DNA from 2 places in the Pseudomonas sp. 3296 genome. Region 2 is predicted to be linked to the other one. Evidence: riboswitches for the same ligand, from Rfam matches in the RefSeq annotation. Region 2 holds a riboswitch; the other holds the start of a gene.
What was found. Region 2 has a riboswitch for cobalamin ahead of J2X66_RS20550 (CbtB-domain containing protein). Riboswitches for the same ligand answer to the same signal wherever they lie in the genome.
Positions count from the first base shown of each region.

Region 1: another riboswitch for cobalamin. It lies ahead of cobO (cob(I)yrinic acid a,c-diamide adenosyltransferase); the one in region 2 lies ahead of J2X66_RS20550 (CbtB-domain containing protein).

Region 1 covers NZ_JAVDUY010000001.1:764,989-768,389, reverse strand. The annotation lists gene J2X66_RS03670 (sorbosone dehydrogenase family protein) at 1-696, opposite strand, end outside; gene J2X66_RS03665 (hypothetical protein) at 765-1,349, opposite strand; cobalamin riboswitch at 1,505-1,738, shown strand; gene cobO (cob(I)yrinic acid a,c-diamide adenosyltransferase) at 1,819-2,430, shown strand; gene J2X66_RS03655 (cobyrinate a,c-diamide synthase) at 2,427-3,401, shown strand, end outside.
Region 2 covers NZ_JAVDUY010000007.1:266,706-270,106, forward strand. The annotation lists gene cobM (precorrin-4 C(11)-methyltransferase) at 1-650, opposite strand, end outside; gene J2X66_RS20540 (cobalamin biosynthesis protein) at 732-1,145, opposite strand; gene J2X66_RS20545 (CbtA family protein) at 1,142-1,849, opposite strand; gene J2X66_RS20550 (CbtB-domain containing protein) at 1,861-2,052, opposite strand; cobalamin riboswitch at 2,172-2,400, opposite strand; cobalamin riboswitch at 2,501-2,713, shown strand; gene cobW (cobalamin biosynthesis protein CobW) at 2,813-3,401, shown strand, end outside.

The DNA of each region.
Region 1 (3,401 bases), on a different contig from region 2:
CAGGCCGTTTTCACCGACGTTGCTGTTTGAGCCCACCGTGACGTACAGCTTGCTGCCATCCTTGCTGGCGATGACGTTTTTGGTCCAGTGATGATTCAGCGTTCCCCCCGGCAGATCGACCACCTTGATCGGCGGCGACTTGATCGCGGTGTCACCGGTTTCATAGTGAAAACGCAACAAGCGATCAGTGTCGGCCACGTACAGGTCATTGCCGACCAGCGTCATGCCAAACGGCGAGTTGAGATTTTCCAGGAACACCGTGCGGGTTTCGGCGATACCGTCATGGTCCTTGTCGCGCAGTAGCGTGATGCGATTCGGGCTGGGGACGGCGGCGCCCGCGCGGCCCATGGTTTTCTTCATGACCCAGCCACGAATCCCCTTGCCGTCATCGGGTTTGGGGGGCGCGTTGGTTTCGGCCGCCAGCACGTCGCCGTTGGGCAGTACGTAGAGCCAGCGTGGGTGATCGAGGCCTTCAGCGAAGGCCGCCACTTGGGTGCCGGCGGTAGCGATGGGTTTCGCGCCGTCCGGCCAGCCGATCGCGGGGGCGATGTTCACCGTCGGGATCAGGGTTTTATTCGGTTCGGGCAACTTGGGTGACGGGCCGGTGCCGTCGGAGACTTGCAGACTGGAGGTTTCACCACAGGCGGCAAGCCCTCCGGCGAGCACGATGACGAGAACGAGCGGGGGCTTGCGCATACTGGTCTTCCCTATGAATGCAGTGTCTTAATTCATAGAGAAGATAAACAGAGCGATGGTTCAACCGGTCAGCCGCGAGCTTCCTTGAGCAGCACCGCAATGCCGGGGTGATAGTTGCCGGCTTCATTGCGCAATTTGCGGTAGGCGTAAGGGAAGTACCAGGCCACGGCGCAGCAGTGTTCCTTTTGCAGGTCGTCGACCATGTCCTGAAGTTCTTCGGGGGTCGCGCTCTGCTGGGCTTTTTGCGGAGCCACGAACAGGCAGCCGAGTTTCAGGTCACTGGCGTAGCTGATGCGTTTGGCATCGCTGGTGATGTCTTGCAGCGCCTGGGTCAGGTTCAGGCTGTTGACCTTGGGCCAGCGTTGAGTGGCCTGAAAGTAGGCGCGCTCTTCAGCAGTCGCTATAAACAGATCGGCACGGGCATTGCGCTCGCCTTCTTCGTTCTGTTTACGCGTCGTTGTATTTTGCAGAGTGACCATTTCCGCCATCCACGCAGCAGCATTGAGCAGGCCAAGGTTAGCCCTTTCGTCATGCCAGTAAGGCGCTTCGTTATCGCCGCGAACCGAGTTGTAGCGGTCGATACAGTCAAACCAGCGTTCCAGCACCGGTCGCAGGAATTCCAGCTTCGGATTGCTGATAATCATGCCTTGCATGTTGCCCACCCTTGTAATTGTGTTGTTGGGTTTGTGGCTCTTTGATATCACTGCTGACCGTGTGGTGCAAGATTGGCATCAGTAAATTGAGCGGCGGCAGTATATCGCTCGCCGGGGCTTTGTCTTTATTTGACGCTCCACCCCCAACCCTCTAACCTTCGCGGCTTGTTTCAGGTGCTCTGTGGCGGTGGTCGACAGAGTGAAACAGGGAAGCCGGTGAGTGACTATCGTCAAGCGACGAAACGTTACGATCCCGGCGCTGCCCCCGCAACGGTAAATGAGTGAAGACTGCGCCTTGAGCCACTGTGTCGAAGCCGACATGGGAAGGCGCGCAGTCCGGCCAAAGCCGCTCATGAGCCCGGAGACCGGCCTGATTCATCCAGCGGCATCACGGTGGGCGATGCCAGGCTTCTTGCCGTCTATTCTTGTGCCTGCCCGCCGTTATCCAGCCTCAACGGAGAGCTCCCCCATGACCGATACCCCTGATCGTGACGAACGCCATTTGGCGCGCATGCAGCGCAAAAAAGCCGTGATCGACGAACGCATTGCCAATTCCCCGAACGAGTGCGGCCTGTTGCTGGTGCTGACCGGCAACGGCAAAGGCAAAAGCAGTTCGGCGTTCGGCATGCTCGCTCGCTCCATGGGCCACGGCATGCAGTGCGGTGTGGTGCAATTCATCAAGGGCCGTAACAGCACCGGCGAGGAACTGTTCTTCCGTCGCTTCCCGGAGCAAGTGCGTTTCCATGTCATGGGCGAGGGCTTCACCTGGGAAACCCAGGACCGCCAGCGTGACATTGCCGCCGCCGAAGCCGCCTGGGCGGTGTCCCGTGAATTGCTCAACGATCCGTCCATTGGCCTGGTGGTGCTGGATGAGTTGAACATCGCCCTCAAGCACGGCTACCTCGACCTCGATCAGGTGCTCAGCGATTTGCAGGCGCGCCCGCCGATGCAGCACGTGGTGGTGACCGGTCGCGGCGCCAAGCCGGAAATGATCGAGCTCGCCGACACCGTCACCGAAATGGGCGTGATCAAGCACGCGTTCCAGGCCGGGATCAAAGCGCAAAAGGGCGTCGAGTTGTGAGTGAGCCTCGTCATTGCCCGGCGGTACTGATTGCCGCGCCGGCCTCCGGTCAGGGCAAGACCACCGTCACCGCCGCGCTGGCCCGTTTGCATCGCAATCAGGGGCGCAAGGTGCGCGTATTTAAATGCGGCCCGGACTTTCTCGACCCGATGATTCTCGAGCGCGCCAGCGGTGCGCCGGTGTATCAACTGGACATGTGGATGGTCGGCGAGCAGGAGAGTCGTCGACTGTTGTGGGAAGCCGCCGCTGAAGCCGACTTGATCATCATCGAGGGCGTCATGGGCTTGTTCGATGGCACGCCATCCAGCGCCGATCTGGCGCGGCACTTTGGTGTGCCGGTGCTCGCGGTGATCGACGGCACCGCCATGGCGCAGACCTTCGGTGCGCTGGCGTTGGGCCTGGCCAAGTATCAGCCGGACTTGCCGTTTGCCGGCGTGTTGGCCAATCGCGTCGGCACGCTGCGTCATGCGCAACTGCTCGAAGGCAGCCTCACCGAAGGCTTGCGCTGGTACGGCGCGTTGTCACGGGAAACCGGAATCGAATTGCCGAGCCGTCATCTGGGCCTGGTTCAGGCCAGTGAGCTGAATGACCTCGATCTGCGCCTGGATGCGGCGGCCGATGCGTTGGCCAACAGTTGCGAGGTGGCGCTACCACCTGCGGTGGAATTTGCCGCCCCGGATGTGATCCCTGCCGAGCCGTTGCTCGCGGGTGTACGAATTGCCGTGGCCCGTGATGAAGCGTTTGCGTTCACCTACGGCGCGAGCCTGGATTTGCTGCGAGCCATGGGCGCCGAGTTGCGGTTTTTCTCACCGATTCGTGACAGCCGAATTCCAGAGGCAGACAGCTTGTATCTGCCGGGCGGTTATCCGGAATTGCACCATGTAGCACTGTCGCAGAACACCACGATGCTCGACGCGATACGGGCACATCATGCGGCCGGTAAACCACTGTTGGCCGAGTGTGGCGGTATG
Region 2 (3,401 bases):
CGCCGAAACCCTTTGGCCTCGACCTTTGCGGCAATATCCTGGAGCGTACCCACCACCCAATCCTGATCCGGCCACGTCGCCCGGTGGATCACCGCAATCGGGCAGTCCGCGCCGTAATGCGGCAGCAGCTCAGCGAGGATTTTCTCCAGATGATTCACGCCCAAATGAATGGCCATGGTCGCCCCATGCTGCGCCAGGCTGCCCAGTTCCTCGCCCGGCGGCATGGCGGTCTTGTCGGCGTAGCGGGTCAGAATCACGCTTTGCGAGATGTCCGGCAAGGTCAGTTCAGCCCCTAAAAGCGCTGCACACGCCGCAGTCGCCGTCACGCCAGGAATGATTTCAAACGGAATGTCGAGTTCACGCAGGTAGCGAATCTGCTCGCCAATCGCGCCATACAGACCCGGATCGCCGGAATGCACCCGCGCCACGTCCTGACCGTTGGCGTGGGCGGTTTTGATCAGATCAATGATCTGTTCCAGGTGCAATTCGGCGCTGTTGACCACCTGTTCGGCGCGATGGCCTTCCAGCACGGCTGCCGGCACGAGTGAGCCTGCATAGATGATCACCGGGCAGCTGCGAATCAGCCGTTGGCCTTTGACCGTGATCAGTTCCGGGTCGCCGGGTCCCGCGCCAATAAAGTAGACGGTCATCGTCGTTTCCTGTGAAAAAAGAGGCCGGGCAACGCTTCAGATGAAGATTGCTCATGATCGAATGCGCGATTATCGGGGATTTTATGCAGCGCCAGCCAATGCCAGGGTTGCTTGCGCGTATTTTTGTCGGCAGATCAGCAGTTTTACCGGAGCCTGAACCAGCTGTTCGGCCAGTGCCAGGGCGGCACTTTCCGCTACGCCGTAGCAGCCGGTGCGTTCGAACGCGATGTCGGAACGATGGCTGAGGCTGGTGTGGTATCCAGCCAATTGTTCACTGCTGAAGAACATCAACGGCAGTGCGAGTTGTTCCGCAAGTTCGATCAGGCCAGGCTCATCGCGCTTCAGGTCAATGCTGGCGAGTGCCTTTATCTCATGAAGCCCGATTTGATGAGCCTGTAGCGCCTGATCCAGCAATGCCCGCAGCGTGCTGGCGGGGCAGCCGCGCTGGCAGCCCAGGCCGACCACTAGCGTCGGCGCTGTGCTGGCCTCAGTCATGCGTGGTATTGGCCATCGCTTTTGCGGCGGAACAACCAGGCGCTGATCAGGCCCAGGGCCAGCCAGAACGCTACGTTGGTCAACTGCGAAGCGATGTTGAATTGAGCTTCCAGGGCTTGCGGCGCGAGCATCGAATGCACTTCCGGTTGTGGCGCGCCAATCACGTGCGGAACGGCCAAAATCGCCACGCCCAGCACTTTCATCAGCCAGTGACGGCCGAAAACGATCAACGCAATGCCGACAGCGGTTGAAGCGGCAGTGCCGATCCACCAGATTTGCCGTTGCGCCAGATCTGCAGCAACGGTGCCCGGCAGTTCAGGCGGCAGGCCCAGGGTCGGTGCGAGGACGAACGTTGCATAACCGGCCAGACCCCAGAGCAGGCCTTGAGACGTTTTGGTCGGTGCGCGCAGAGTGTAGAGGCCGGCGAGCATCAGGGCGAAACCCACGGCCACCACCAGATTGCCGCCAGTGGTCGACAGCACGCGCTGCCAGCCGTCTTGCGGCTCCCAGGATTCGGCGTCGTGGGTGTGCGCGGCCATGGCGCCATCGGCGTGTTTATGGGGTTGAACCACTGCCGGCTCGGCTTTCTCGTAGGTTTCCGCTTGAAGAATCAGCGGTGCGACCCAGAAGCTTTGCAGCAAGGTCAGCAGCAGGGCGGCCAGCAGCCCCGTGAACCCTGCGGTTTGCGCAATACGCTTGATCATCTCGTCAGCTCTCAATGGCACGGAAACGCAGCGCTGTGACGGGTATCGTGCGCGGCATTGTGCACCGCTTCGATGTGCGAGAAACCGGCGAAATACACAAGGCAAGCGCCCAGGATCGACGCACAGATGGCGGCGGTCAGGCGTTGAGTCAGGGTGGAAGTGGTGCTGGTCGTTGTGTGGCCGGTGCTGCTGATGATCGACATGGCGCATCCCTCTGGTCTGTCAGCGGGTGAATAGAGCGCATGGAAAACCCCTGCGAGCCGGGCGCGCAGACGTTCAAACAGCGCCCGCCCACCGCGGGTTTGTTGTTCAGTGACCGTAACGGTCACTTTGTGTTGCGGGCCGGTCTCCGGGCTCACGAGGGGCGCTGGCTTTCGCCTTGACCTGCAAGCATCACCTTCCCATGCCGAACTGCTGGCACAGTGGATTTGATGCTTCGCTCGCTTACCGTTGCGGGGGCAGCACCGGACTGACATGGCTTTGAGTAAAGCACATGATTCACCGGTTTCCCGTTTCACCCTATGAAGGGCACCCGTAACAAGATGCGTAGGAGAGCATGGGCGGGGGATTCGCGTCAATTGGCAAGGGTTCTCAACTCGCGATAGCGTCCTATTGGCCGCTACAAGACATTGACCCGCCCCAGCCCGATGCGTAGCCTTGCGCTTTCGAGGTTCTTCGGCGTTTGCCGAAGCTAAGAAGGGAACGCGGTCAATGCCGCGGCTGCCCCCGCAACTGTGAACGGTTCAGTTTCTGCCATGCCACTGCATGCGCCAGCCATGGCGCGAGCGGGAAGGCGCAGCAACCGCCAGTCAAACGACTGGCCAGCCGTCAGCCAGGAGACCTGCCTCGACACAGATTCTGACTTTCAACCGGGCGGGGTGATCCGGTGGCGAAATCTTCCGCGCAGCGTGTGCTGCTGCGGTCGTCGTCCCGTATGCCCGCCACCTTGCCAAAGGGCATCCGATGAAAACACTGGCCAAACTCCCCGTCACCATCGTTACCGGCTTCCTCGGCTCGGGCAAAACCACCTTGCTGCGGCACATGCTCGACAACGCCCAAGGCCGTCGCATTGCGGTGATCGTCAACGAGTTCGGCGAGCTGGGCATTGACGGCGAAATCCTCAAGCAGTGCTCCATCGGCTGTACCGAAGAAGAAGCCAACGGTCGTGTCTATGAGCTGGCCAACGGTTGCCTGTGCTGCACCGTTCAGGAAGAATTCTTCCCGGTGATGCGTGAACTGGTGGCCCGTCGCGGCGATCTCGATCACATCCTTATCGAAACCTCGGGCCTGGCCCTGCCAAAGCCGCTGGTCCAGGCCTTCCAATGGCCGGAAATCCGCAACGCCTGCACCGTTGACGCAGTGATCACCGTGGTCGACAGCCCGGCCGTGGCCGCAGGCACCTTCGCCGCGTTCCCGGATCAAGTGGACGCCCAGCGCAAACTCGACCCGAACCTGGACCACGAATCGCCGCTGCACGAATTGTTCGCCGACCAACTGGCCAGCGCCGACCTGGTGATCCTCAACAAGGCCGACCTGATCAGCCCTGAAGACC